4 regions of the Solibacillus sp. FSL K6-1126 genome follow, and region 3 is predicted to be linked to each of the others. Evidence: predicted binding sites of a transcription regulator. Region 3 holds the regulator's gene; each other region holds the start of a gene.
What was found. Region 3 encodes LexA, which represses DNA repair genes until DNA is damaged. Its sites were predicted from a motif close to CGAACATATGTTCG; they were not measured.

Region 1 (7,939 bases), 1.8 Mb from region 3:
GGATTGGCCGATTTTTTATAAATCCTTTGTTTTATGTCGCCATCATTTCCGCAGTTTATTTAGGATATCGCCGAGTGAAGCGCGAACGAAGGTATTTTAACCGACGGATACTAGGTGGCTGGTCCGAGCTGAAAAATATGCTTGCGATGGGTTTTATACTGTCCGTTATTATTTCCTTATTTAGTCTTGTAATAGGCTTAACAGTATCACTCGAATTATTGACAATTGTTTTTATTGTAAGTTTCGTAGGTTTATTCATTTATATGTATCAATTATTATCGCCAGCGATTGTGATGGCGGTTGCTTTTTGTGGAATCGTTTGGATGCAATGGCAAGATTGGTCATATACAATTGGAACACTTGAATTGGCAGGCAGAAATGTTACAAATGATCTTGTTATGACAATTCCGATGATGACGGGGCTCTTACTCATGGCGGAAGGAATTTTAATTCGCCGGTATGGTGCCCGTTTTGCTTCACCGATTGTGGAGAAAACAAAGCGTGGATTAAATGGGATAGGCTATTTCAGTAAGCAGCTTTGGATTTTACCTGTCTTTACGATTATTCCAGGTGAAGGCATTCAAAACTTTGCACCATATTGGCCACAATTTACGATCGGAGCAGAACAGTTTTCGATCATTGTTTTCCCGTTTATTATCGGATTCCAGCAGATGGTCCGCCAAAAGCTGCCGATGAATGTGTATCCGCAAATGGGACGTTCGATTATTATGATAGGACAATTTGTGCTGGTCGTCGGATTAGCCGCTTATTTCCTGCCGATACTAGGTGCAGCTGCATTAGCATTAGGTGCAATTTCCCGTACAATTATCGGTATTCATTATAGTCGCTCAGAGGACCGCAACAGTTATGCTGTTGTACGCAGTGATAAAGGTGTAATGATTGCCGGCATTTTACCAGATTCGCCTGCTGAGAAAATGGGACTTGCCGCAGGTGAAATTATTAAACGTGTAAATGGACAAGATGTTTTTACAGAAGAAGATTTGTACAAAGCATTGCAGATTAATGCTGCCCATTGTCGCTTGGAAGTGCTTGATCATTCAGGCGAATTGCGTCTAGCCCAGCATGTTGTCCATCGAGATGATAACCATAAAATTGGATTATTAGTTGTTAGTTAATTTCAAAAGAATCTCGTTAAGACGAGGTTCTTTTTTTTGGTAAAAACGGGTATAAAGAAATTATGTTAAGATTAAATTGTACTAGACAACATTGTGTAGCTTCAGGAATTTTTATCGTTTTTGGTAGGGGTGAGCTGTTATGTTAGATTGGATGACAATCGATAATATTGAAACAATTGTAGAAAAATATAAACTGTTAGGTCCGTTTTTCGGCATTTTTTTAACGTTCCTGGAATCATTTATCCCTGTATTGCCGCTGTTTGTAATCATCATTGCCAATGCTGCAGCTTACGGGTTATTTTGGGGGTTTTTACTGTCATGGCTTGGAACGGTCGCAGGCTCCTACATGTTCTTTCTCATGATTCGCATGTTTGGGAAGTATCGCCTTTTCCGTCGGATTAAAGAGCAGAAACAAGTGAAAAAACTGATTAACTGGGTGGACATTAGAGGATTTACACCATTGTTTGTGCTACTGTGCCTGCCTTTTACACCTGTTGTCGTTGTCAATACGGTCGCGGGATTATCCAATATAAAAAAGAAATATTATTTTTTGACACTCCTTATTTCAAAACCGATCTTGATCTTCTTGATTAGCTATTTAGGCAGTGATCTACGTGATATTTTAACCTCTCCTGGAAAACTTATTATTTCAGCTGTGATTATTTTAATTATTTGGGGAATCGGCAAATTGATCGAACACATTTTAAATAAGCGTGTGGAAAGAGATTTGCGTGAGATTGGAAAATTACGAAAACATAAATAAAAAGCTTCAGTCTTGTCTTTTAACAAATTGTGAAAAGACAGGGCTTTTTTGTATGATGGCAATTAATGCGCGAACATGCATTCTTATATTATAATAGAAGAAAGAAATAGAAGTGAGGTGGGAATTGTGACGTTACGAGTTATAACAGGACGGGCAGGCACGGGGAAAACTACTTTGATACACCGTGAAATAGTCAATGATTTAAAAACAAATATATTTGGACATCCAATTTTTATATTAGTTCCTGACCAAATGTCGTTTACAACGGAATATGAGCTGACGACGAACTATGACATTGAAGGAATGATGCGTGCACAGGTTATGACATTCAAACGGCTGGCCTGGTTTGTGCTGCAAAATGAAGGAGGTATCGCCCACGAACGTATTGACGGCACAGGGTACCGCATGCTGTTACGACGTATTTTGGAAGAACATCAGGAAGAGTTCCTTTTATTTAAACGCGCGGCAGGTAAACCCGGTTTTACGAAAGAAGTCGAGCAGATTTTAAAGGAATTCAGCCAATATCATATCGATGTGGAAACAATCGAGCCATTGATCGAGTCATTAAGATTAAACGGTGCAAGTGAAGTACTGCTTCATAAATTACATGACCTGAATATTATTTTAAAGCTGCTGCATGAACGGATCGGGACAGATTATATTGATGGCGATGGCTATTTCCCGCTGCTAATTGAACGTATTCCTAAAATGGAAAGCTTGCGCAATACCGATATTTATCTGGACGGGTTTGTTTCGTTTAATGGACAGGAATTTGCCATTTTAAAAGAGCTGCTTATTTATGCGAAGAGTGTCACAATTGTGCTCCCGATGGAAGACCCGCAAATGGATCTACTGGAAGGCTCGGTATTTTACAGAGCTGCGATGACGTATGACAAAATAAAAAATGAGCTGCAAAAGTTACGATTCGAACGAGGAATTGATATTGAAGAGGAGCCGCGTGTTCATTTAGAAGTAAACTACCGTGCGACAAATCGGGACTTGCTCCATATTGAACATTGCTTCGACAAAATTACCGATAGACCAGTCGAATCAACGGGACACACGAAAATATTGGAAGGCGTAAATCCGCGCGCAGAAGTGCAAGGTATTGCCCAGGAAATTAAACAGCTCGTTCTGGAAAAGGGGCTGCGTTATAAAGATATCGGGATTATGTACCGTCAGGCAGATGTATATGATGCGATTATCGGAACGACCTTTACACAGTATGAAATTCCGTTTTTCTCAAATGAGAAGCGGGCGATGCTTTATCATCCGCTTATCGAATTTAGTCGATCTGTACTGGAAATTATCACAACTAACTGGAAATACGAACCGATTTTCAGAAGTATAAAAACAGATTTGTTCTTCCCATATGGAGCCAACTTAGTCGCGATGAGAGACAGAGCTGATATTTTGGAAAACTTCGTCATTGCGAAAGGGATTGTTCATGACCGTTGGATGAAAGAGGAAGTATGGCATTACCGCCGTTTTAAATCACTGGAAAAAGTAAACGCGGTCCAGACAGAAGACGAGCTGGAGCATGAACAGCTTTTGAAATCGGTACGTGACTTAATCCGTGAACCGGTACTGGCATTGCAGAACCGGTTGAAAGGGAAAAAGACAGGCCGTGAAATTGTCGTTGCACTGTATGAATTTATGGAGCAGCTTGATATTTATAAAAAGCTGCTAAAAATGCAGGAGCAGGAAGAGCAGTCCGCTTCATTGCATCAGTCATTGGAGCATGAGCAGGCGTGGAATGGCTGGATTCATATTCTGGAGCAGTTTGACCTGATGTTCGGCGATAAAGTTATGCCGTTGGAAGAAGTTGCGCAAATTTTGGATGAAGGTTTTGAAACACTTGAATTTGCAAGTGTACCGCCAACATTGGATGAAGTGACCGTTTCGACTGTCGAGTTTGCACGATTTGATAATAAAAAGGCGATTTTCGTAATTGGTGTCAATGATGGGGTGTACCCGATGCGTATGGAAGCGGGAGGTCTGCTGTCTGATGATGAGCGTGAAACATTTGAAAAAATCGATGTGGAACTTGCACCAGGTATAAAAAGCAGGCTCCTGCAGGAAAGCTTCCTCTTTTACCGGGCAATTTCTTCATCGACACAATATTTATATATTACGTATGCAAATGCAGATGAGGAAAGTAAAAGCAAACTGCCATCACTTTATATTAACCGCCTTCACAGCATGTTTGAAATGACGGAAAACCGCGGCACACCAGATGAACAATCGGTTCGTACACTGCCGCATCGGAAAATTGCGATGGACCCGCTTGATGAGTTCCAAAAAGACAATGTGCTCAATTATATACAGCACCCATCACCAGCAATTGGCTTCTTAATGACCCAGCTGAAGCAGGCGCAGCACGAGCGACGTCCACTTACCGAAGAATGGGCAGCATTAAAAGCTTTTTACGAACGGGAACAGCGCTGGAAAGATGTGCTGAATGTCGTGGAAAAACCTTTATATACGACAAATGAAGCGGAGCCGCTAACGGAAGAAGTAGCGACAGCATTGTATGGCGAAGATTTCTTGGCGAGTGTGTCGCGTATCGAACGCTTTTACAGCTGTCCGTATTCGCATTTTGCGTCCTACGGGCTGAAACTGCAGGAGCGTACAGAATTCAAGCTGGAAACGTTCGCGATGGGCGATCTGTTCCATGAGGCGATCCGGACGATTTTATCCGAGAAAGAGCCATCGATTCCGCTCACAACATATGTAGCGTGCTATAAAAAAGCGGATGAGACGATTTCAAAACTGGCGGATTATTTCTCTTACAGTATTCTGAAGAGCAGCCACCGTTTCGAATATATTAAAACAAAGCTTGTGAAAATTGTTGCCCGTACGATTTATGCGCTCATTAATCAAAGTGAGCTGTCGAAGTTTAAAGCGATTGCTCATGAAAAGCCATTTGGGAAACGAGACGATAAAAATACGGAACAGGATGACCGCAATCCGCTGGAAGCACTGAAAATTGATTTGGAGCATAACCGGAAAATGTATGTACGCGGGCAAATTGACCGGATCGATGCATATAAAGATGCGGAAAACCTGTATTTGCGTGTCATTGATTATAAATCTAGCGGCCGTAAGCTCGATTTTACAGAAGTATATAACGGGATTTCACTGCAGCTGTTGACGTATTTGGATGTAGCGATGAAAAATATCCCGATAATCGCACGCGAAGGAAAGTTCATCCAGGACTTATCGGAGCTGGAAAATATCATTGTCCAGGCGGCAGGGATGTTCTATCTCCATGTGCATAATCCGCTTATTCCAACAGAGGACTATGAGCAGTATGAGCGTGTGGAAAGTTTACGTCAGGAGAAGTTCAAGTTAAGCGGCTATATGGTAAAAGATGTGGAAGTGGCACAGTTGATGGACAAGTCACTCGAGCCGAGTAAAACATCGATTATTGTGCCGGCAGCGTTTAAAAGCGGCGAGAATCCGGAATTTAACAACCGTTCATCAAAAGTAATCGAACAGGACCAGATGGAAAACCTGCAGGAATTTGTACACTATAAATTCCGTCAGGCGGGCAATGAGATTTACCGCGGAAATACGGAAATTAAACCGTACAGCCTAGGGAATCAAAAGGCTTGTACGTATTGCAGCTTTAAATCGGTTTGCCAGTTCGACCAGTCGGAAACCGGCAACAGCTATAATGAAATAAAAAAACAGCCGGAACAGGAAGTATTCGAAAATATTAAAAAGGTGGTATGTGCAGATGACAATTCCAGTGAAGCCGAATGATGTTCAATGGACAGATGTGCAGTGGAAAGCCATCTATGCATCCGGTCATGACATATTAGTTTCGGCAGCGGCCGGTTCGGGAAAAACGGCCGTATTGATCGAGCGACTGATTCAAAAGATGTTAGCGCCTGAAGACAAGCGCATTGATGTAGATGAGCTGCTCGTCGTAACGTTTACAAATGCCTCGGCTGCGGAAATGCGTAACCGTATGGCAGAAGCGCTTGAAAAGGAGCTTGCCCAAAATCCGAACAACCAATTTCTTCGCCGTCAGTTAAGTTTACTGAACAAAGCACAAATCTCTACATTGCATTCATTCTGTTTATCGATTTGCCGTGAATATGCATACACGATTGATCTGGACCCGGGTTTCCGTCTGGCAAGTACGGAGGAAGCTTCATTATTACAGGATGATGTGCTGATGGATGTGCTTGAAAAGGCATACCGCGGTGATATGGAGGCATCGTTCACGAAAGAGGAGCTTTATACATTAATCGACAGTTTTGCATCTGACCGCAGTGACCAGGCGATTGAGCTGTTGCTGCAGGAAATGTATAAAGTATCGCGCGTACAGCCAAACCCGTATGAGTGGCTGCGTGCATTGCCGGAAAAATATAATATTGATCCGGAAAGTCCAATTGATGAACTGGTCATTGCGCAGGAAGTCCGCCCGTTTATTATCGGGAGCCTGAGAGAAATTGCCACTCGTCTTGAAAAAGGATTGCAAATTGTGTCCGTTACACCAGCGTTAGAGAAAAATAAGCCATTGTTTGAAGCTGAATATACAGGGGTTATGCATGTACTCAAGGCAATGGAAGAAGGTTCATGGGAACAGGCATATGAGCTGATTCCAGCTGTTGAGTTCGGACGGATCAAGCCATTGACGAAAAAGGATACCGAGGAAGATAAACAATATTATGCGGTGGCGAAAAATCATCGTGATACGGCAAAAGAAATGCTGTCTGATTTAAAGGAAACATTTTTTGCACGCCATCCAAAGTTGTATGTACAGGAAATGGCGGCGACAAAGCCTATTTTGGAAACGCTCGTAAAACTGACGATTGAATACAGTGAAGCGTTTAAAAAGGCGAAGCAAGAGCGCGGCCTGCTTGACTTTTCGGATTTAGAGCATTATGCACTGGAAATTTTGACGGATGAAGAAAGTACGTCAAATCCCCCTCTGCCATCTGATGTCGCATTGAATTTCCAGAAGCGTTTCAAAGAAGTGCTTGTCGATGAGTATCAAGACGTAAATTTTTTGCAGGAAACAATTTTACAGCTTGTGAAAAATGGCGGGGAGCAGGACGGGAATATGTTTATGGTTGGCGATGTAAAGCAGTCTATCTATGCGTTTCGTCTTGCAGAGCCACGTCTTTTCCTAGATAAATATAAGCGATTTGAAGAAGACCCGTCCGGAACAGGAATGAAAATTGACTTGAATGCCAATTTCCGTAGTCGTTCGGAAGTGCTTGAAGGTACGAACTATGTGTTTGAGCAAATTATGGATGAAGAAGTCGGTGAAATTGCATACGATGAACAGGCAAAACTGAAGTTCGGGGCGAGCTATGATGAACAGCAAGTACCGATTGAATTAGTTTTACTGGAAGGTGATTCAAAAGCGCAAATCATTCCGGGAAGTGAAGAAGGTTCAGAGGAAGAGAGCATCAGCTCAGCACAGCAGGAAGCGCGTTACATTATTCAGCGCATCCGAGATTTAGTCGATCGTGGTGGACAAGTATACAATCCGAAAACGAAATCGATGCGGCCTGTCAGCTACCGCGATATTGTCGTATTGATGCGTTCACGTACATGGTATACGACGTTTGCGGAGGAATTCAAATTGGCCGGCCTGCCGCTATATGCCGAAACGGACGGCGGTTATTTTGAATCGCTAGAAGTCATGATTATGATTAACACGTTAAAAGTCATCGACAACCCGTATCAGGATATTCCGCTGGCGTCTGTACTACGTGCTCCGTTTATCGGGTTAACTGAAAATGAACTGGCAAAAATCCGTTTAATTAATGGAAAAGTCCCTTTTTATGAAGCGTTAAAACAATATAAAGAAGAGGCAACGGGTGACATGCCAATTGAAACTGAAGCTAAGCTTGATAAGTTCTTTACGATGCATCAGAAATGGCGCCAGTTTTCCCGTCATGGGGCATTGGCTGATTTAGTATGGCAAGTGTATTTAGATACGAATTATTATGAAATGGTCGGCGCGATGGCGAACGGCAAGCAGCGACAGGCGAACTTACGGGCACTGCATGACCGT
Region 2 (7,939 bases), 1.8 Mb from region 3:
TTATGATGCAGCCAAACACGCCGGCGCAAACGAGAAATGGCTGTCTAAAATGGAAGGCGGCTATACAGGGGTATTAGCAGTTTTGGAGACAGGAAGACCTGGTCCGACCGTATGTTTTCGTGTCGATATCGACGCGCTTCCTATTTTTGAATCAACGGAAGCAGAACATGTACCGAACCGTTTAGCATTTCGATCACAAAATGATGGCTTTATGCATGCATGTGGTCACGATAGTCATATTGCAATTGGCTTGGGATTAGCGGAACAAATATTGCAACATCGAAATCAGTTGACGGGCACGATTAAAATTATTTTTCAGCCTGCTGAAGAAGGTGTGCGTGGAGCGGCTTCTATTGTTCAATCACCATTGTTCGATGACATAGATTATTTCTTTGCGCTTCATATTGGTACAGGGGTAGAAGCAGGCAAGTTTATTGCAGGTTCGGAAGGCTTTTTGGCTACATCAAAATTCGATGCAACAATTACAGGTGTAGCTGCACATGCGGGAGGCGTTCCTGAAGAAGGTAAAAATGCGTTGTTAGCAGCTGCCCAAGCAACAGTTGCATTGCATAGTTTACCGCCTCATAGTAAGGGAAGTCATCGAATCAATGTTGGAACATTACATGCAGGTCTTGGACGCAATGTCATTCCCTCAACTGCGCAAATACAGCTTGAAGTGCGCGGGGAAACAACGGAGATTAATTCTTTTTATGAGAATGCAGTCAAGCAAATTTTTTCTGGTATTGAAACTATGTATGGGGTTCGCGTGGAATTGAAAAAAGTGGGCGAAGCAATAAGCGTTCCTTCAAGTAAAGCTCTAAGTGCGATATTGGCTGATGTGGCAGGCAGTTTACAGATTCCGTATGAGGAATATAGTAACTTTAATTCAGGCTCTGAAGATGCAACATTTTTTATGGAACGCATTCAGAAAAATGGCGGCTTAGCAACGTATTCGATTATTGGTACAGAACTTGCGGCTGGACATCATCATGAAAAATTTGATATTCGAGAAGAAGATATGCTTTCGGCAATAAAAATATGGCTTAATACATTATTAAGGCTGCAATAGGAGATGTCACGATGAATAGTCTCATCAAAGATAATTTAATAGAACAACTAATAACACAATATGATGAACAAATTATAGCATTATCAAATTCAATTTGGGATATTGCTGAAACGCGTTTTCAGGAACAGAAATCAGTAGAATTGCTAACAACTTTTTTACGTCAGCATGGTTTTCATGTAACTGAAAATATAGCTGACATGGATACTGCATTTGTTGCTACATTTGGAACCAAGGGACCTGTTATCGGAATTTTAGGTGAATACGATGCCCTCCCAGGTCTAAGCCAAGTACCACATAGTGCGACCCGACAAGCGGTAGTTGATGGTGGGAATGGACATGGCTGTGGGCATAACTTGCTAGGTACAGCAGGCATTGCGGCAGTACTTTCATTAAAAGATTTAATTGAACGTGGTGAACTGCAAGGACAAATTCGGTATTACGGATGCCCTGCTGAAGAGGGGGGATCCGGTAAAACATTTATGGTACGTGAAGGTGTGTTTAACGATGTTGATATTGCCCTTACATGGCATCCCAATTCATTTGCTAGTATTTTTAGCTTCTCATCACTTGCAAACTATCAAGTATATTTTGAGTTTGAAGGAATCGCTAGTCATGCTGCAAATTCGCCTGAATTAGGGCGCAGTGCACTTGATGCAGTAGAATTAATGAATGTTGGCGTAAACTATTTACGAGAGCACGTTCCATCGAATGTTCGCATGCATTATGCTGTAACAAATACGGGAGGAGTTTCGCCGAATGTTGTGCAGGCTAATGCAGAAGTATTGTATTTAATTCGTGGGAAAGACATTCAGCAAGTTGACGATGTTTATAAGCGTATCGTAAAAATTGCGGAAGGTGCGGCTTTAATGACAGAAACTAAATTAACAGTGAAGTTTGATAAAGCCTGCTCTAACTATATCCCGAATGATATATTGAACCGTTTACTATATAAAAATTTACAACAAGTAGGTTTGCCGGAATATAGTAACGATGAACGGAACTACGCAAAAGAAATGGTTGATACACTACAGCCAAATGAAATAGCAGCAGCAAAAGCGGAAGTAACTACATTAGCTGGATCTCAAACTATAGATTTTGATAAAGCATATGTAGATGGTGTATTTTTGAATGAAATTGTACCGTATGAAGTATCTAACTTTACAATGGCTGGATCTACTGATGTTGCAGATGTAAGCTGGGTCGTTCCAACAGGGCAATTTTTTGCACCATGCTTTGTATTTGGCACGCCATTACATACATGGCAACTTGTATCGCAGGGCAAAACATCAATTGCACATAAAGGACTTTTATATGCAGCTAAGGTGCTCGCTTCAACAGCTGTAGATTTACTGTCCAATCCTGTATTAATTGAAGAGGCGAAACGTGAATTTTTGGCAGAAACAAAAGGTTCATATGTTAATCCGATTCCGGCATCGATTCTTCCTAACGCACATAATAAAAAGGATTTGTTGTAAGCTTTTTATAGAGTAACAAATTAATTAAACAAACTCATTACAGCCTATTTACGATCAAAAATCTCATATTAATACCTTTCACATCGTAATAAAATAAAACCGTGCCTTAGTAAAAAAGCTAAGGCACGGTTTTTTAGTGAAATTTAAGCTAGGTATTAATTTTCCACTTGTCAAATATAAAAAAATATGTGAAAATACATATACGAACAAACGTTCCTATTAATTGGAGGTATTGGTATGCTGCAAATTCCTTCTAAAACGATTCCGTATTATGAGGCAGGGATTTATTTGCCGTTGCTGTTAATTATTCTTGGGAAGGATTATTCAATAGTGGAGCAAAGTCCGTTCAAATTTAAAAATCCCTATTTGCAATTAATCGATGCTGTACGTATCAAAATAGAGCATGACTTAAAAGAAACGAAGGACTATTTTAAACTTCATCAGATGCGCTTAGTGAGAGGCAAAACGGATGATTTGTTTACCGAGTATCATTTTTACTTTGGGGGAGTCATGGAGTGTAGAAGATATTCGAATATTCGCCTTCGTAATCAAAGTGAGTTACTTCTTGCTGAATATTTAAAAAAAAACTGATGCTCTTATAAGATACTATTGCGCTGTAAAAGCAGATATTTATAGTACATCGCAGCGCGTACATATTGCTGGTTGAATGATTTCATATTGATGTCCAGACTAATTTCAGTATTATCCACAAAAGTTACGAGCGTTTTATCCCCGTCTTCACTAATATTAATAATAGGATTCAAGGATATCCAAATATTTTGAGGTGAATACGGCGAAAACAGCGGGAATAAAATACACGGGTCCCCGAAATCATAGGCCACCATGATCGGCAATTTATGTTTATTCTCTCCAAAAAATCCCCTCGCCTGATATTTGCTAGCATCATAGGAGCTTCCATGCAGACGACATGTATCGCGAATAATTTTTAGAGGCTTATACGGAGAGGTAGATTTGCCGTACTTGTCCAATATAGTAGTGTGAATTTTATCTCGATGCTGATAGGACTTCAAACAAAAGGTGGAATTAGAAATAATGTAATTGGAATTTCGTGTTAAATTACTGATCATTTTGCATCCCCTATCTTTCCTACTTTTTTAATCGCTTAAATTTTCACTATACATCTAAACTACTGCATAAAGTGCTAAAAATCAACATTATATTTAGAAAATTCTGTCATATGATAATTTTTCAGAATATATTGCAAATTGTATGATTTTTAACTTATAATGGGTAAAAGAGGTCGAGGTGATATCGATGGATAAATATTATTCGTATACAGACTTTTTAAAAGCGGTTAGTCAGCAGTCCACTGAACATCATGCAGAGAAGCTATTGAATGAAATTTATTTAGATTTATTTATTAGTCGGTTGCAGCGGATGCAACGTATTGAACAATTAAAGTTACTTATCGATACATCGTTAGATCAAAAGAACGAACAAGCATTTTACAGCTATACTACAGAGTTAAAAGAGTTATTGGAAACTGTTTCGTAAAAGCCACCCTATTCCAGGTGGTTTTTTTTATGGGCAAAATCGGGGCTCCGGTTGTTTTCTAATATATGATGGAAAGATTCTAATAAAATTAAAATAGTTCTAATAAATTGGTTATTTTCTAATAAAAAGGATAATTCTTCTAATAAGTGCTCGGTGTTTTCAAATAACCGGCTCTAATCTTCAAATAAGTCACCGTACTTTTCTAATATCCACCACAAAAGTTCTAATAAATCCTACAAAACATCTAAAACGCTAACGCCACACTAAATTCGAATGTACGTTCGCAATTTTATCGTAAATTAAAAACGGGTATGTTAAAATAGAAGATACCATTAGTGACAGAAAGGACAATCTAAATATGACAGAAACTTTTACAATAAAGTCCGCCTATCAGCCTGCCGGGGATCAGCCGGAAGCAATTAAACAGCTCGTACAGGGAGTTAAAGAAGGCAAGCGTCACCAGACATTGCTTGGGGCGACAGGTACGGGTAAAACATTTACGATTTCCAATGTAATTAAAGAAGTGAATAAGCCGACGCTTGTGATGGCACACAATAAAACACTGGCCGGCCAATTATATAGTGAGTTTAAAGAATTTTTCCCGGACAATGCGGTTGAATATTTCGTCAGCTACTATGACTATTTCCAGCCGGAAGCGTATGTACCGCAAACTGATACGTACATTGAAAAGGATTCAAGTATTAATGAAGAAATCGATAAATTGCGCCACTCGGCAACGACTGCTTTGTTTGAACGGAAAGATGTCATTATTATCGCATCCGTATCGTGTATTTACGGTCTCGGTAATCCGGAAGAATATCGTGAAATGGTCGTTTCCATTCGTACAGGGATGGAAATCGAGCGCAATCAGCTATTGCGGAAACTAGTCGACATTCAATATGAACGTAATGATATTAACTTTACACGCGGTACGTTCCGTGTACGCGGGGATGTTGTCGAAATTTTTCCGGCTTCACGCGATGAACACTGTATCCGAATCGAGTTTTTCGGAGATGAAGTTGACCGGATTCGTGAAGTGGATGCACTGACGGGCGAAATTTTAGGGGACCGTCAGCATGTAGCCATTTTTCCGGCATCCCACTTCGTTACCCGTGAAGAGAAAATGAAAATTGCGATTGAAAATATCGAAAAAGAGTTGGAGGAGCGACTTGCCGTCTTGCGTTCGGAAGACCGTTTACTGGAAGCACAGCGCTTGGAGCAACGGACAAATTACGATTTGGAAATGATGAAGGAAATGGGCTTCTGCTCAGGTATCGAAAACTATTCGCGCCATTTAACATTGCGTGAAGCAGGGGCGACGCCGTATACATTACTTGATTACTTCCCGGAAGACTTTTTGCTTGTCGTTGATGAAAGCCATGTTACATTACCGCAAGTACGTGGTATGTATAATGGAGACCAGGCTCGTAAAGGGGTATTGGTCGAGCATGGCTTCCGTCTGCCGTCCGCACTGGATAACCGTCCGCTCATGTTTGATGAGTTTCAATCGAAAGTAAGCCAGGCCATTTATGTATCGGCAACACCAGGACCTTATGAATTAGAGCATACACCGGAAATGGTGGAACAGATTATTCGTCCGACAGGGCTGCTTGATCCGACGATTGATATCCGTCCGATTGAAGGGCAAATTGATGATCTGATCGATGAAATTCATGAGCGAATCCGTCGTAATGAACGGACACTCGTCACGACATTGACGAAGAAAATGTCCGAAGATTTGTCGAGCTATTTAAAAGAAATGGGCTTGAAAGTCGAATACTTGCACTCGGAAATCAAAACGCTGGAACGGATCGAAATTATCCGGGAACTTCGTAAAGGGACGTATGATGTGCTGATCGGCATTAACTTATTAAGGGAAGGTCTTGATATTCCCGAAGTATCTCTTGTCGCAATTTTGGATGCGGACAAGGAAGGGTTCCTCCGTTCGGAACGTTCGCTTATTCAAACTATCGGACGTGCTGCGCGTAACTCAAACGGTCATGTCATCATGTATGCCAATAATATGACGGATTCAATGACAAAGGCGATCAGTGAAACAAAGCGCCGTCGTGAAACCCAAATGGCTTACAATGAAGAACATGGTATTACACCGAAAACAATCATTAAAAAGATTCCTGATATTATCCGCGCCACACAAGCTGCGGAACAGGAAGAAACATATATTACAAAAGTGACAGGTGGTAAAAAGCTTACGAAAAAAGAGCTGGAGAAGCTTGTTGCAACATTGCAAGTTGAAATGAAAGAAGCCGCAAAAGCGCTGGACTTTGAACGCGCGGCTGAACTACGTGACATGATATTTGAATTGAAAGCAGAAGGGTGAACAATGTGAAAAATACAGAAATTGTCGTACAAGGTGCACGAGCGCATAATTTAAAAAATATTGATGTCACAATTCCACGCGATAAAATTGTCGTTGTGACAGGGCTTTCAGGTTCCGGTAAATCTTCACTGGCATTCGATACGATTTATGCGGAAGGGCAGCGTCGTTACGTCGAATCATTGTCTGCATATGCACGACAATTTTTAGGACAAATGGACAAGCCGGATGTCGATACAATTGAAGGACTGTCACCAGCGATTTCGATTGACCAGAAGACAACGAGCCGTAACCCGCGCTCAACAGTTGGAACAGTAACAGAAATTTACGATTACTTGCGACTGCTTTTTGCGCGTATCGGAAAACCGTATTGCCCGACACATGGGATTGAAATTACATCACAGACAGTTGAACAAATGGTTGACCGCCTGATGGAATATCCGGAGCGCACGAAAATGCAGCTGCTTGCCCCTGTTATTGAAGGCAAAAAAGGAACGCACGTGAAGCTGCTTGAAGACTTGAAAAAACAAGGCTTTGTTCGTATCCGTATAAATGGGGAACTGCGTGATCTCGATGATAATATCGAGCTGGATAAAAACAAAAAACATACAATTGAAGTAGTCGTGGACCGTGTTGTCGTAAAAGAGGGCAATGAAACGCGTTTAAGCGATTCCCTTGAAGCAGCACTCAGAATTGCGGATGGCCGCGTTCTAGTCGATGTGATCGATCATGAGGAGCTGTTATTCAGTGAGCATCATGCATGTCCATTATGCGGCTTTTCAATTGGTGAACTCGAGCCGCGCATGTTTTCATTCAACAGTCCGTTCGGAGCTTGCCCTACATGTGATGGGCTTGGAAGTAAAGCAAAGGCCGATATCGACTTAGTCATTCACAACTGGGATTTAACGTTGCTTGAAAATGCGATAGCACCATGGGAATCCGTATCGTCCAACTACTACCCGCAGCTGTTGGCATCCGTATGCAAACATTACAACATTCCAATGGATGTACCGGTAAAAGATATTCCTAAGGAGAAAATGGATAAAATTTTATACGGTTCTGGAAAAGAGAAAATTCTATTTGAATATACAAATGATTATGGCAGTATGCATAAGAAAAATATCGAATTTGAAGGCGTCATCGCAAATATCGAACGCCGCTTTAAAGATTCCTCTTCAGACTATGTACGTGAATCGATGCAAAAGTACATGACCGAACAGCCTTGTGCGACTTGTAAAGGGCACCGTCTGAAAAAGGAAACACTTGCAGTGAAAATTAAAGATCAGAACATTTCAGAAGCGACACGCCACTCCATTCAGGAAATGTATGAGTTCTTTAGTTCAGTAGAATTAACGGAAAAAGAACGCCAGATTGCGAATTTAATTATTCGTGAAGTGATTGAACGACTGAAGTTCTTATTGGATGTCGGATTAAATTACTTAACACTTGCACGATCTGCTGGAACATTATCCGGCGGGGAAGCACAGCGTATTCGACTGGCCACTCAAATCGGCTCCCGTTTAACAGGTGTACTATACATTT
Region 3 (7,939 bases):
GTGACATTTTGAGCTTCGAATTAAAGTGCTTTTACTTTCGCAACTACATTTTCTACTGTGAAGCCGTATTCTTTTAACACAATTTTCTCTGGAGCCGATGCACCAAATTTATCAATTGCCAATACATCTCCTTCAAAGCCAACATATTTATGCCAGCCAAGTGATGCACCCATTTCAATTGCTAAACGTTTCGTTACAGCTTTTGGTAATACAGATTCTTTGTATTCCTTCGACTGCTTTTCAAAGCGGTCCATTGATGGCATTGACACAACAGATGCGTCAATCCCTTCTGCCAGTAATGCTTTTTTCGCTTCCACTGCCAAGCCTACTTCAGAACCCGTTGCAATTAACAAAGCATCCGGAGTTTCTTTAGATGAAGCTGAAACAACATAGGCACCTTTTTCAACACCCTCGTATACTGTTTCTTTTGCAACATCCAACACCGGCAAGTTTTGACGGGATAATACTAATACAGTTGGGTTTGATTTGCTTTCTACAGCTAATTTCCATGCTGCTACAGATTCATTTGCATCTGCAGGACGGATAACCGAAAGATTCGGCATCGCTCTTAATGATGCTAAATGCTCGATTGGCTCATGTGTCGGACCGTCTTCACCTACTGCAATTGAGTCATGTGTAAATACATATGTTACAGGTAATCCCATTAATGCAGATAATCGAATTGCTGGTCGTACATAGTCAGAGAATACGAAGAAAGTACCGCCAAATACATTTAAACCGCCATGTAATGCCATACCGTTCAGCGCAGCACCCATTGCAAATTCACGAACACCAAACCAGATGTTACGGCCTTCCGGAGTTTCAGCAAAGAAATCGCCAGCGCCTTTAATTGTTGTTTTGTTTGAGCCTGCCAAGTCAGCAGAACCGCCGAAGAATGATGGCGTAGTTTTTGCAATGGCATTGATTGCATCACCAGATGATGAACGTGTAGCTACTGCAGTTCCTGCTTCATAGACAGGTAATTCAGAAGCAAAGTTCTCCGGTAATTTGTTTTCCATTGCATTTACAAATTGGGCAGCCAGTTCCGGGTATTCAGTTTTATAGCTTTCGAATAGTTCATTCCATGCTGCTTCTGCTTGTACACCTTGTACTTCGCTTGCTGCTTTAAATGTATCATACACTTCCGAAGGGACAGCGAATGGCTCATGTTCCCATGCATATGCAGCTTTTGTTAAAGCAACTTCATCAAATCCTAGTGGTGCACCGTGTGAATCTGCTTTACCAGATTTGTTAGGAGAACCAAAACCGATGACAGTTTTCACTTCGATTACAGTTGGGCCGCCAGTGTTTTGTTTCGCTTTTTCGATTGCTGAATTAATTTCCACGATATCTGTACCGTCTGTAACTTTTAAATAGTTCCAGCCGTAAGATTCGAAACGTTTTTGGATGTTTTCCGAGAATGACTTTTCTAAATCACCATCAAGTGAAATGTCATTTGAATCATAAAGTACAATTAATTTATCCAATTTTAAGTGACCTGCAAGAGAAATTGCTTCTGCAGCAACACCTTCCATTAAATCTCCGTCACCGCATAGTGCAAACGTATAGTGGTCAACAATCTCTTTGCCTGGCTTGTTGTATGTTGCTGCCAAGTGACGTTCAGCCATAGCCATACCTACTGACATGGCAATACCTTGTCCTAATGGACCAGTTGTCGCTTCTACACCAACTGTATGACCATATTCAGGATGTCCCGGTGTTTTTGAATTCCACTGACGGAAGTTTTTGATTTCTTCCATCTCTAAACCATAGCCACCCAAATGTAATAAACTATATAAAAGCATGGAACCATGTCCAGCTGATAATACAAAACGGTCGCGATTATACCAATTAGGATTTTGTGGGTTATGGCGTAATTGCTTCGTCCACAAAGTATAGGCCATAGGTGCAGCACCCATTGGTAAACCTGGGTGACCAGAATTTGCTTTTTCAATTGCGTCGATTGATAATGTACGGATTGCGTTAATTGCTAACTGATCCATCTGTTGTGTCATTATGTGACATCCTTTCCTCGTACGATATTTATACCTTTTATAGTGTAGACAAATTTTCACAAGAAAACAATAATTTCTAAAAACGTCATCTAAAATATGTCATACTTAATATTAAATGTGACATATTAATGAAATGTTATTAGTTTAAGAATTTCTTCTGTGATTTTATTTGTTTTAATTTTTCAGGTGTCACATCATTGCCCTCTTCATCAATTACTTTCACATGCTCGATTGTATCGCGCATTGTGGAACGGAATGTATCTAAATACTCTTTGCGCAGCGCAGTGCGTTCCTTCGCTTGCTCTTCCGTCAATTTACCTTCTTTCGCTAATTTAGAAAGCTCATTAATTCGAGCTATTTTCTCTTTTGATAACATTTGAATCTCACCTTTCTTCCTACCTACTACAAAGGTATAAAAAAAACGACTTGAAGACAAGTGTTTACTCTTCAAGTCGCTCCATATATTCAATATATCTTCTATGTACGGTCGCTTTACTGATGGAAATGCCCAAACCAGACAATGTCGTAGCAATTTCTGCAAATGTTAAGCCTTTCTGGCGTAGCTGGACGATTTCTTCAACAGGCACTTCTTTACGTTCACGCCCTTCAATATTACCGCGGTTTTTTAAATTATTTTGGGGCTGGTAGCCATTTTCTACAGCACGACGCATTCCCCGGCGGATTTTCGCATTATGCATACGACGCTGATATTCTTCGACAATCGCTAAAATTTCGAGCAGCATTGTATCCATTTCGTTTAATACGACAGGACCTGCATCATTCAATGTATACACTGTCGCTTCATATTTTTGCAATAGGTGAAGTACTGCCATACGTGCATTACCGCGCCCTAACCGTGTTTCGTCCTGTACAAATAACGCTTTGACGCCGTGTTCTTTCATATAGTCAAGCATATCGAGCAGTCCATCTCGGTCCACATCATATCCGCTATGCTGATCCATGAAAATCTCCACATCATTATAGCCGAATGTTTTCGCATACTTTGTCAGCTCTTCTTGCTGACGTACTAGTGACGTTTCCTGTGTATTTTTATCCGTACTGACACGGCAATAAATTACTGCTTTAGTTTTTATCATTGTTCCCTCTCACTACTTTAATCGATTGCATATCAGTGGATTCATTCAGCTGGGCAATGTATTGTGAATCTTTTTCTACAGGTACAACCAGTACTTGTCCTAAAACAACTTTTTCATCCAGCAATCCGTTTTCCTTTTTCACTTCATCGATCCAATCATGCTTAGCCATTTTACCACGATATTGTTCTGCCAACGACCATAAAGTATCGCCATGCTCTATGCTAACCTGTTCGTATAATTCTATTTTATCGTCCTGCATCATGAATAAAGCAATCATAAGTACAGAGAATAGTAGAAACATTGATGTAAAGCCATTTAGTTTAGTTTTTTTCATTTGTAAAACCCTCTTTCGAATATATGTTCGGAATATTTGTTCTCATAATAATACGAACATATGTTTTTGTCAACCGTTTTTTCGAACTTATGTTTGCATTCGTGTTCGCATACTGCTATACTTACTTTAAGAAAAATAGCATGATAAAGAGGTGAGTTAGTTGACACAAAAAATTTCAAAGCGGCAGCAGGCTATTCTAACTTTTATAAAAGAGGAAGTTCGTTCTAAAGGCTATCCGCCATCAGTACGCGAAATTGGAGAAGCGGTAGGTTTAGCTTCCAGTTCAACTGTCCACGGGCATTTAGCTCGTTTAGAAAGTAAAGGGCTTATCCGTCGTGACCCTACTAAACCGCGTGCCATTGAAATATTGGACCAGGAAGAGATGAACATCACCAAACAAGGTGTCATCCATGTTCCGTTAATCGGTAAAGTTACAGCTGGTCTGCCTATTTCCGCAATCGAGGATATTCAGGAATATTTCCCGTTGCCGGATGCTTACGGCTCACCGGAAGAAGAACTATTTATGCTTGAAATTATGGGTGAATCCATGATTGAAGCCGGAATTTTAAATGGGGATTATGTAATCGTCAAAAAAACGTCTACCGCGAACAATGGAGAGATTGTTGTAGCAATGACGGAAGATGATGAAGCGACAGTCAAACGCTTTTACAAAGAAAAAACTCATTTCCGCTTACAGCCTGAGAACAGTTCAATGGAGCCGATCATTGTCAATCAAGTTTCTATTTTAGGTAAAGTAGTCGGCCTCTATCGAAATATTCATTAATCAGAAGCTTGCCATTCTTATAGAATCGGCAAGTTTTTTAATGAATTAAAAAAACTCAGCCGTAAACGACTGAGCCTTTTATTACTTATGGCATGCTTCTATAAAACTTTTAAATAAGCGCTGTGCATAAACATCCCCGTTTGGCGCCAATTCTTCCGGGTGCCATTGTACCGCCACACAATACGGATGGGATTCGTGTTCAATTCCTTCAATAATGCCGTCTTTCGCAACTGCCGAAATAAGAAGTCCTTCCCCTAACTTTCCTACAGATTGATGGTGAAATGTGTTAACACGGAATGTTTCTTCTGTAAAAATCTCCTTAAATTTCGGTGTCTTCACTTCAACGGTATGTGCCAATTCTCCACGCTTTGAAGGTTGTTTATGTAAGATTGTATTCTCCACCTGTGATGGTATATCCTGAATTATCGTACCTCCGAATGCAACATTCATAATTTGTTGTCCACGGCAAATACCTAGAACAGGCATTTGTCTTTTAAAGGCTGCCTTCATTAATAAAAGATCACTGTCATCACGCTTTCTAACAACACTACCGATATGACGGTGCGGTTCCTCATTAAACAATAATGGATCGATATCCGCTCCACCAATTAATACGAGGCCATCAACTACATTTAATACTGCTTCTACGTTTTCTTCCGTAGCATTCGGTATACAAATTGGTATACCCCCCGCTAGTTCTATCGACGTCAAATATGCGTTGTTTATATCCAATTTCTTGTCAAAATCATACATTGTTAATCCAATAATCGGTTTCATTCATTCTATCCCCTTACAATTTAAAGATAATTCCAATTATTTAAATTATACTATTTCGTTAAGCTAAGTTACTACAAAAATATAAAAGGATTGCCTGATTGCAACCCTTTCCCTTTTAAACAATTTCCAGTTGTTTTATAAAATACTGTTTAATTTCTTTCCAGTTGTTCACACGCATGAAACCTTCTTCTGATCGATTGTACGGCATCGAATACAATATACCTGTTCCTTTAAATGACTTGAGTTGGCGTGGGCTATCGTCAATTAAATAATCAGTATGTATTACCGCTTTATTTCCACAAAACACTATGTTCTGTGTTTTAATAAATGGTAAATACTCCATTAACCAATCGTACTTCGCTGTAAATGACCCGGGTACATCCATGGCAGCTGTCGCAATATAAATCTCATAATGCTCCTGCAGCTCTCGAATGACATCAATAGCATCTTCATCCAGTACTTTTAAATCTCTGAAATAGCCGGGCTCATTTAATAGAGCAAATAATTTTTTCGCATCTTCTCTAGGTAAATCGCGCTGTGTCGTCAGAAGAAATTCTTCATCGGTAAAATTTGTCCCGAAATTCTCGTTATATGTAACACATAATTTCGAATAAAAGTCAGCCAGCACCTGGTCCATATCGATGGCAATGCTTTTTTTCATGTAATAGCCTCCTTGAAATTTCCTAATTTTAGTTTATACAATTGTATGGCAAAAAAACAAGGTATAACTCTTTACAATTAACAGCGTACATATTTACGTTTAAAGCCGATTCGTCCTTTTTCCACCTGTTTTTCAATTTCAGCAAAAGCGTGCAGCAAACCCGGCTTTTTCCCTTCACGTTTCGTTTCAATTGGCCCGATTTCCTTAGCGAATTGCACAGCCTCTTCATGTAGAGGTTTAAATGAAACACCTACTGTCATGACAAAGTTATTCATTGCTACTTGTGTACGTGGTGGTGCTTGACGGATATTTTGTTTTACATACTCAAGCATACCCAATAATTTTTCTTTTGAAAATTCTTCATCTTTACGATTGCCGAGCAGCCAGCAGTAACAATGCCAACCTGCCGACATTTTTAGTTCCTCACCACTTGCAATCCATTTATCGCTTACTTCTTGCGCAATATCGGATTCAGCCAAAGTCACTGCAACAACATAATCGGAAATCATATAAAAATAGGCTTGTTCAATCCAGCGGTCGTAATCTTCTTCAGTCATTGCTTTCGGATCCGCAATAACCCCGGCAAAATACATTGCATCATAGTTGCCTGTCGCATAAAGCTGTTCAGCCAGCTCCTGATTTATTTTTATTTGTTTTACATACGGTTTCATCGAGCCAGTCGTTACACCGAATAACGGTTCCTTTGCTCCATTGGACATATAAATCTTTTTTGTACGCTCTTTACCCAATGCCTCTAATTCTTGCATCATTGTATCAAGTTTCATAATAGCCTCCTTTTGTTCAATCGGTAAATTTTAATCCTTCTTATTATACGATTTATATGCTTATCATTCCAAGGTACTGAAGCATTGGTGATCGCACATTTAAAATTTTTAAAAAATTGGCAATTGATTTAACCGAATAATAAAGCAACCTCTGAACAGAATAATGTCAGGAGGTGATTTTGATGTCAAAAAATAAAAACATCAATAACAAGAATAACGCCGAATTCGGAATGGAAACGGATGTTAACCAAGTAATGCAGCAAAACCAAAAAGCTGAAGCTAAAAAGCAACAAGCTTCTGGTGCTTTTGCAAATAGCGGTTTGCAGAAGAAACCGAATTCAATGAATGCTGAGTTTGGCATGGAAACAAACGTTAACCAGGTGAAACAGCAAAACCAGCAAGCTGAAGCTAAAAAGCAACAAGCTTCTGGTGTGTTTACAAACAGTGGTTTACAGAAAAAACTCACTTCAATGAACGCTGAGTTTGGCATGGAAACAGATGTTAACCAGGTAAAACAGCAAAACCAGCAAGCTGAAGCTAAAAAACAGCAAGCTTCTGGCTCTTACGGTAAAAACCGTTTCCAAAACGGCAATAAATAATGCATTATTGAACCGGCAATTTATATTGCCGGTTTCTTTTATATTATACGAATAAATTACAACAGTTATTTTGGTTAAAATTGAATACGACTATACAAAAAGTGCAAAAAAAAAGAGCTGGAATTTTAGCCCCAGCCCTTTCTTCTTAGTACATTTTCATATATTGGTCGCGTTCCCACTGGTGAACAGTTGAACGGTACATATCGAACTCGATTTCTTTTGCTTCTTTAAAGTTCGCATAGATATGGTTGCCTAATGCTCTTTGAACCACTTCATCTTTTGCTAGTAATGCTAATGCATCATCTAAAGCTGCAGGCAGATTATCGATGCCGTTAGCTTTACGCTCTTCTTCGCTCATTACATAAATGTTTCGGTTAATTGCTGGTGGTGGTGTTGTTTTTTTGCGGATCCCTTCAAGACCCGCCTCTAAAATTACCGCCATCGCTAAATATGGATTTGCTGATGGGTCCACTGAACGAACTTCTACACGTGTTGATACGCCACGAGAAGAAGGAATACGGATTAACGGTGAACGGTTTTGCGCAGACCATGCTACGTAACATGGAGCTTCATAACCTGGTACTAAACGTTTATAAGAGTTTACTGTCGGATTTGTAATTGCAGTAAAACCTTGAACATGGTCAAGCACACCTGCCATGAATTGCATCGCTGTTTCAGAAAGCCCTAATTCAGTAGACTCATCATAAAATGCATTTTCTTTTCCTTTAAATAAAGAAACGTTAAAGTGCATTCCCGATCCAGCTTCACCGAATAAAGGTTTTGGCATGAATGTCGCATGTAAACCGTGCTTACGTGCAATTGTCTTAACAACTAATTTAAATGTTTGGATGTTGTCGCATGCAGTAATAGCATCCGCATATTTAAAG
Region 4 (7,939 bases), 2.1 Mb from region 3:
TCATCTATTAAAATTATTTTATCTCCCGCATGATTAATAATGTACGCAATATGTTCCGTTGACAGGCGAATATTGACCATATGCAAAATTGCACCTGCGCATGGAACCGCAAAATACGCTTCTAAATGGCGATGCTGATTCCAGGCAAATGACGCAATTTTATCACCGCGCTCCATGCCCAGCTTTGTTAATGCATGCGCTAGCTTTCTTGTACGCTTTACCCATTGCCCGTATGTAAGGCGATGAACCTTCTTTTCACTTGTACGTGAAATAATTTCTTTGTGTGCATAATACGTTTCTGCACGCTTGACCATATCTGTTAGAACGAGTGGTGTTTGCATCATCATTATATATTTCCCCCTTTTATGAGGCACTATCTTTACCGGCAATCCCCATTACCAATAAAGCGCCTCCTAATTTCTCCCACAATATCATTTTAATATAATATACTGAAAAATGAAAATATTTTGTCAATAATGCAACGATTTCATTTTACTAGAGAACCGAATATTACAGAATTTTGCTTTTAGGGTCTCCCACATCGAGGCTTTCCACCGGCACCTATATAAAAAAGCGAGTGAACTGCTTTTCAACAGTTTCACTCGCTTCTATAAGTTAAATCGCGTTTTGTGCTAATCGTACTTTTAGTTTTTCCAGCATATCGACCGTCATTTTTTCCAGATCGTAGCTAGCTTTGAAGCCCCATTCTTCAATCGCTGCCGATGAGTCGATTGCATTTGGCCAGCTGTCCGCAATTGCCTGACGGATCGGGTCGACATCATAATCCATTGTAAAGCTTGGAATATGCTTTTTAATTTCGGCTGCGATTTGTGAAGGCTCAAAGCTCATCGCCGAAATATTAAATGCATTGCGGTGCACAAGCTTTGCAGGGTCCGCTTCCATTAAATCAACGATAGCCTGCAGTGCATCCGGCATATACATCATATCCATATACGTACCTTCCGCAATATACGATGTGTAGCGTCCTTCCAAGATTGCTTTATAATAAATATCTACCGCATAGTCCGTCGTTCCTCCACCAGGTGGCGTCACATACGAAATCAGCCCCGGGAAACGGACACCGCGTGTATCCAGCCCGAAGCGTGTGTAGTAGTAGTCGCATAACAATTCGCCTGCTACTTTATTGACACCGTACATCGTTGTTGGACGTTGCAGTGTATCTTGTGGTGTATTGTCCTTTGGCGTAGAAGGACCAAATGCGCCGATTGAGCTTGGCGTAAAAAACTGCATATCAAGTTCACGCGCCACTTCAAGTGCATTCATTAAACCGCCCATATTTAAATTCCAGGCGAAAACTGGATTTTTTTCTGCTGTTGCCGAGAGTAATGCAGCCATGTGTATCATCGTGTCTGCACCAAAATCATGGGCAAGTGTGTGCATGCGTTTCCCATCTGTTACATCCAATACTTCAAATGGACCTTCATGCTGATCAATCTTTCGAATATCTGTTGCCAATACATTATCTGTGCCATACGTATGACGTAATTTCTCTACTAATTCCGAACCAATTTGACCTAAAGCACCGGTCACCATAATTTTCTTCACGCTGAAGCCTCCCTATCCTTTAAAAGACAATTTTCAGCCTGTTATCGCTGAATATACCGTCTATTATTTCTCATCTATTAAAACAAATGTCCTTGTGGAAAATACATAGAACCATCCGTAAAACTTGATGTTCAAACATTTTCATGAAATTCATTATATGGTGTTCTTTTCTAAAAAACAATATTTAATAAATATTCTTTTTCAGAAATACATTTGTACGTGTGAAATATTCGAATAGAAAGATTACTTTTATACGAGTGGCTCTGGTTGTAAAATCGTGAGAAATTTAATTTCTCTTTCTAACATTGGGTTGATTTCCATTCCGGGTCGGACGCTTTCCGCGGGCACGAGGCCAACACGATGTTGGTCACAAAAGCGTTGCCACAGGACGTGGCGTTCTTAGCTTTTGTTCCTTTTGCTCAGACGTCGGTGCTCCTGACGCTTCGCTTTCGTCGCAAAATAAATTTTGCTGTTCCCGCTGGAAGCTTGCTTGTAGCGAAAGGCGCCAGCCGTCAGCTAATGTTTTAGCAGTGCGAAAGGTGAAACCGTCAGCACGAACACTCGCCTCCCCTCCATTCCAATCAACTTACTTAATATCTGGTTTTATCATCTTATTTTTTATTGGACGATTAGAAAGTCTACTCATCCAAGAGTGCTTCATAAATATGGTGGAATTGAATTCTTTCGCTGTTTGCCAGCTTGACGTATTGTTCGTGGATGTTGATTTTTTGAATTGCTCCGGAAACTGTATAAAGGCCTGTTTGCTCCCATACTTTTAGTTGGATTGGGCAATGCTCTGTGTAGGCTCGCTGCAGATTGATGTTAATTTGTTCTAACTGGGCTTCGTCGAGTTGGGGTTGGGTAACAATTGTGTCCTCTTCCTGCCATTCACGTAATAGTTGGACATGCTCCGGCAGCATCATTGCGCTCCATTTAATTGTTCCTCTATCTTTGTTCATCGCCTTCACTCCTTATTGTTTATGCCCGCCTACTAATTTAGCCCGTGTCAGTGCAGTACCTGCTTCCGTATAGGAAACAGCACGCAAAATCGCTGTTGTGCCGTATTTTGTACGTAAACGGTCCATCGTTTCTCCGAGCTTGCGGTTGCGCCATCTCATCTCATCAAACAGACTGAGCTGCATCGAATATTCACTTTCAATATTGCTTAATGTAATCGTAACTTTGCGTGCCGGTCGTTCTGCATAAAATTCGTCGAGCAGCTGCTTGCATACTTCGAAAATTTTCATTGTATCGTTTGTCGGCTCATCAATTGTGCGGGAACGATGAAATCCGCCTCCGAAGGCATCTTTACTGTAGCTAAGCCCTAATGAAATCGTCCGCCCGATTTTTTTCGCTTCCCGCGCCCGCCTTGCCACGTCTTCACACATTTCCAGCAATACGACTAAAATTTCTTTTCGGCTGCGATAATCGCGCATCAGCATTTGGCCTTTCCCAAAGCTGATCTGCCCTTGCATAATCGGTGCTCCGACTGTCGAATGATCGATTCCCCATGCGTGGTAATAAAGCTGGTTGCCGAGAACACCGAAGCGCTTTTCAAGTAACGCTAAATCGGCATGCGCCAAATCATAGACAGAGTAAATCCCCATATGGTTCAGCGTTCTTTCCGTTCGGCTACCGATGCCCCACATTGTAGACAGCGGCATGATCGGCCACAGTTTTTCCGGTACATCATTATATGTCCATTTCGCAAATCCCGTCTTTTTTGCTTCGATGTCGAGCGCCAGTTTTGCCATCAGCATATTTGGGCCAAAACCGACTGCACATGGAATTTCAAATTGGTTGTAAACGAGCTGCTGAATGTATTTTGCCGTTTCTTCGGGCGGTCCCCATAACTTTTCTGTTCCGGTTAAATCGATAAAACTCTCGTCGACGCTATATACATGAATGGCCTCTTTTGGAACGAACTCATTGAACAGACGTGTAATTTCCATTGATATGCGAATAAATAACGACATCCGCGGTTCAAAAAGGCGAATATCCGGATGTGGCGGGATTTCGTATAATCGCGAACCTGTGCGAATATTAAAGCGCTTTTTCATCGGAGGGGACGCTGCAAGCACAACACTTCCCTTTTGCTGAAAATTTCCGACAATCGCAATCGGGACTTCCATTACATTTAAATTTTCAACCGATGCAATACAGCTTGCATAAAAACTGCGCATATCAATACAAATAATCGAACGTTCCGGCGCATTTTCATACATAAAGCTCATCTCCTTATATCGAACGTTTGTTCTTATATTAAAATGAGACGTGTGAGATGGCAAGTGGAAAGTAGTGGCTGTTTTGGTTGTTAGGGATTTTTTTCGGTATGAAAGAGTTATTTTGCTGCTTAATGCAAAAAAGCGCACTGGCATTATCCAGTACGCTTCTAAAATTTATTCTTTTATTACTTTTTCATAAAGACCTGGACGGCGATCTTCGTATACAGGAATGCGGCCGCGCACTTCATCGACCGTTGAAAAATCAACATCAATAATCGCCAGCTCCTCATCTTCTGCACCTGTCCAAAGTACCTCACCCCATGGCCCGATAATCATTGACTGACCATTAAAGTTTTCCACTTTACGGGCAATACGATTTACCGCAACGACGAAGCACTGGTTTTCAATTGCTCGCGCCTGCAGTAAAATTTTCCAGTGATCAATACGTGGTGTCGGCCATTGCGCTGGTACGAACAGCACCTTGGCACCATCCAATGCATGAGAACGCAGCCATTCCGGGAAGCGGATATCATAGCAAATTGCTCCGCCTGCTTCGAGCTCGCCTAATGCGAAACGGTTCATATCACTTCCGGATTCCAAATACAGATGCTCATCCATTAAGCGGAACAAATGCACTTTACTGTACTCGCCGACTAGTTCGCCATCGCGATTGTACGTGTACATTGTATTGTAAAACTTATCATCACGCTTCACCGATACCGATCCGCCTACAATATGTACCGCCAATTCTTTTGAAAGACTGCTTAAAAATGCTTTTGTACGTTCACCATTTTCGTCTGCCAGCTCTTCCAGTTTTTCGAGCGCATAGCCCGTATTCCACATTTCCGGCAATACGACAATTTCAGCACCGCCTGCTACCGCTTCGCGAATAAATTTCTCCGCGCGTTCATAGTTTTCATCTACCTTGCCAAAACCAACATTCAACTGAATACAACCAATTTTCATAACTGCCACCGCCTTAAAAATTCCGTGCGAATCAATTTTCGCTTATTCGTACTCATTGTAACATCTCACTTCAAGTTGTCAAAATCTTCACTTTACTTAAGTGAAGTTTTAGACTAACATTAACCTTACTATTTTTCAGAGGTGATAAAAAATGATTGAATTCTCGAAAAAGCTGCAACAGTTACCACAACAGTTTTTCGCAGCACTTGTAAACAAAGTGAATGAAGCGCTTGCTGAAGGGCGCGATGTCATTAATTTAGGTCAGGGAAATCCGGACCAGCCGACACCGGCACATATTATTGAAGCACTGCAAATTGCGGCAAACGACCCGCAAACACATAAATATTCCCCATTCCGGGGTATTGCGGAGCTCAAGCAAGCGGCTGCGGATTTTTACAAACGTGAATATAATGTAGACATCAACCCCGCTACAGAAGTGGCTGTCCTTGGCGGAACGAAAATCGGTTTAGTCGAACTTCCGCTTGGGCTCCTGAATCCGGGTGACTATATGCTCCTTCCAGATCCGGGTTATCCGGATTACTTATCCGGTGTCGCACTCGCAGATGTAAAATTTGATACGATGCCGCTTCAAGAGGAAAATCACTTTTTGCCAGATTACGAAGCATTGTCCGCAGACATTAAACAACGGGCAAAATTGATGTATTTAAACTATCCAAACAATCCGACTGGCAGTGTCGCAACACATGAATTTTTTGAACAGACCGTACAGTTCGCTAAAGAAAATAACATTGCGGTTGCCCATGATTTTGCTTACGGGGCAATAGGTTTTGATGGGGAGCGTCCGCCAAGCTTCCTGCAAGCACCAGGTGCAAAAGAAGTCGGTATTGAGCTTTATACATTGTCAAAATCGTACAATATGGCAGGCTGGCGTATTGGCTTTGCTGTCGGCAATGCAAAAATGATTGAAGCGATCAATATTATTCAGGACCATCTGTTTTGCAGCCAGTTCCCTGCTATTCAGCATGCAGCGGCCGTTGCACTGAACGAGGAGCAAACTTGTGTACAGGAGCTCCGTGCATTATATGAGCGTCGCCGCAATGTACTCGTTGAAGAGGCTCATAAAATCGGCTGGGAAATTACCGCTCCGAAAGGCTCGTTTTTCGCATGGCTCCCTGTACCTGCACCATATACAAGCGAGCTATTTGCCGACTATTTGCTGGAAAGAACAGATATTGCCGTTGCAGCCGGTAATGGTTTTGGTGAATACGGCGAAGGCTATATTCGTGTCGGACTGCTCGTCGATGAAGAACGTTTGCGCGAAGCAATGCAGCGTGTCGCAAAGCTTGGTCTGTTTGCGGAGACGGTTTTGAAATAACTTTCATTGTATGATTCTGCTATCAGAAATGCGGTGTTTTATTCGCCGCATTTTTGTTGTTTAATCCTCAATTCCAGTTAAATAATCCTCAATTCATACTCAATAATCCTCACTTGCTCTTACTTAATCCTCAGTTCACTATTTATAATCCTCAATATGCGCCAGATAATCCTCAATTCCATTTTTAATCCTCAAATCCACTTTTAAACCTCAACATATAAAAAAACTCAGCACCATAAAAACAGCGCTGAGCTTAACATCTTCTATTTAATTACTTCTAACTCGCGGCCTACTTTTTCATAAATCGCTAGTGCTTCATCGAGCATTTCTTTCGTATGTGCCGCTGTTGGCATATTGCGCACGCGGCCTGTTCCTTTTGGTACTGTCGGGAACACGATTGCTTTTGCGTACACACCTTCTTCGAGTAAACGTTTCGAGAATTGTTGTGTCAGCTTTTCTTCGCCGATAATACATGGTGTAATCGGTGTTTCCGAATCACCGATATTAAAGCCAAGTTTTGCTAGGCCGTCTTTTAAATACTGACCGTTTTCCCAAAGCTTGTCATGCAGATCAGTCGATTCCATAATCATCTCTACAGCGCGTGTAATGGCAGCAACATCCCCTGGTGGTAATGCTGTTGAGAATAAAAACGGACGAGATCGAACTTTTAGCCAGTCGATCAGATTTTTCTTCCCTGCCACATAGCCGCCAACAACACCGATTGCTTTTGACAATGTACCGATTTGGAAGTCGATATCATGTTGCAGACCGAAATGCTTCACTGTTCCGGCACCTTTACCTGTAACGCCTGAACCGTGTGCATCGTCTACATACGTAATCAAATCAAATTCTTTTGCGATTTCCACGATTTCCGGAAGCTTGGCAATATCGCCGTCCATCGAGAAAACGCCATCTGTAATGACCATTACTTTATTGTAAAGGCCTGATTCTGTTGCGTCTTTTGCTTTTGCGCGTAAATCATCCATATCCGCATGCGCAAACGGAATAATTTTTGCTTTTGATAAACGGCAGCCGTCGATAATTGAAGCGTGGTTTAATGCATCCGATAATATTGCATCATTTTTGTCCATAACAGCCGAAATTGCCGCCATATTACAGTTGAAGCCTGATTGATAGCTGATTGCTGCTTCTGTACCTTTAAACTTTGCTAATGTTTCTTCCAATTTTACATGTAGATCAAGTGTGCCGTTAATTGTACGAACAGCACCAGCACCGACACCGTATGAAGCGATCGTGTCTTGAGCGATTTTTTTCAGCTCATCGTTCGTCGCCAAACCTAAATAGTTGTTTGATGACAGGTTTACAAGCTGTTTGCCTCCAACTTTGATAATCGGGCCATTTGCTCCTTCTACCGGATCGATTTCGTTGTATAAACCTTGTGCTTGTAGTGCCAGTAGGTTTTCATCTAAAAAGGTATTTAATACGTTTGACATGCGCGTTCATCCTTTCGATATCTATTTCCACTATATTTTAGCACAGAGGGGGAATTTTTTATGTAAGCGGCTCTCCGATTATTTCCTCAAGCTTTCTTTTAAAGAAAAACAGTGAAGGCTGAATGACATAACCTGTGCCGAGCGCTAAAATAACCGTCCCAAAACCAACAGGACCACCAAGCAGCCAGCCGGCGCCAGTCGCAAATACTTCCATAACAAGCCGCCCTGTTTTCACAGAATAGCCTTTACTCGCAATAATCATCATAATCGTGTCACGCGGGCCTTCACCAAGACTTGCCGCAATATACAGCGCGCAGCCAATGCTCATCACAAAAAAGCCGGCTGTAAAATACGTAAGTTCCAGTACAAAAATACCTGTCTCTGGCAGGAGC

Region 1: addB (helicase-exonuclease AddAB subunit AddB) is a predicted target of LexA. The motif match lies at 1,970-1,983, and genes of this name have one in related genera.
Region 2: uvrB (excinuclease ABC subunit UvrB) is a predicted target of LexA. The motif match lies at 4,330-4,343, and genes of this name have one in related genera.
Region 4: MHH44_RS03285 (Y-family DNA polymerase) is a predicted target of LexA. The motif match lies at 3,811-3,824, and genes of this name have one in related genera.

Annotation. Positions count from the first base shown of each region.
Region 1 covers NZ_JBBOPD010000001.1:925,368-933,306, forward strand. The annotation lists gene MHH44_RS04410 (PDZ domain-containing protein) at 1-1,136, shown strand, start outside; gene MHH44_RS04415 (TVP38/TMEM64 family protein) at 1,276-1,899, shown strand; gene addB (helicase-exonuclease AddAB subunit AddB) at 2,026-5,667, shown strand; gene addA (helicase-exonuclease AddAB subunit AddA) at 5,642-7,939, shown strand, end outside.
Region 2 covers NZ_JBBOPD010000001.1:908,639-916,577, forward strand. The annotation lists gene MHH44_RS04345 (amidohydrolase) at 1-1,069, shown strand, start outside; gene MHH44_RS04350 (M20 family metallopeptidase) at 1,081-2,544, shown strand; gene MHH44_RS04355 (hypothetical protein) at 2,782-3,135, shown strand; gene MHH44_RS04360 (competence protein ComK) at 3,141-3,632, opposite strand; gene MHH44_RS04365 (IDEAL domain-containing protein) at 3,820-4,059, shown strand; gene uvrB (excinuclease ABC subunit UvrB) at 4,418-6,400, shown strand; gene uvrA (excinuclease ABC subunit UvrA) at 6,406-7,939, shown strand, end outside.
Region 3 covers NZ_JBBOPD010000001.1:2,736,183-2,744,121, forward strand. The annotation lists gene tkt (transketolase) at 21-2,015, opposite strand; gene MHH44_RS13615 (DUF896 domain-containing protein) at 2,155-2,391, opposite strand; gene MHH44_RS13620 (YneB family resolvase-like protein) at 2,456-3,112, opposite strand; gene yneA (cell division suppressor protein YneA) at 3,099-3,446, opposite strand; gene lexA (transcriptional repressor LexA) at 3,607-4,230, shown strand; gene MHH44_RS13635 (gamma-glutamyl-gamma-aminobutyrate hydrolase family protein) at 4,312-5,007, opposite strand; gene MHH44_RS13640 (5' nucleotidase, NT5C type) at 5,123-5,668, opposite strand; gene MHH44_RS13645 (DNA alkylation repair protein) at 5,746-6,453, opposite strand; gene MHH44_RS13650 (gamma-type small acid-soluble spore protein) at 6,636-7,052, shown strand; gene glnA (type I glutamate--ammonia ligase) at 7,198-7,939, opposite strand, start outside.
Region 4 covers NZ_JBBOPD010000001.1:659,321-667,259, reverse strand. The annotation lists gene MHH44_RS03300 (long-chain fatty acid--CoA ligase) at 1-344, opposite strand, end outside; gene MHH44_RS03295 (L-threonine 3-dehydrogenase) at 616-1,566, opposite strand; gene MHH44_RS03290 (YolD-like family protein) at 2,205-2,525, opposite strand; gene MHH44_RS03285 (Y-family DNA polymerase) at 2,538-3,791, opposite strand; gene MHH44_RS03280 (carbon-nitrogen family hydrolase) at 3,966-4,757, opposite strand; gene MHH44_RS03275 (pyridoxal phosphate-dependent aminotransferase) at 4,909-6,093, shown strand; gene MHH44_RS03270 (glycine C-acetyltransferase) at 6,357-7,547, opposite strand; gene MHH44_RS03265 (YczE/YyaS/YitT family protein) at 7,606-7,939, opposite strand, start outside.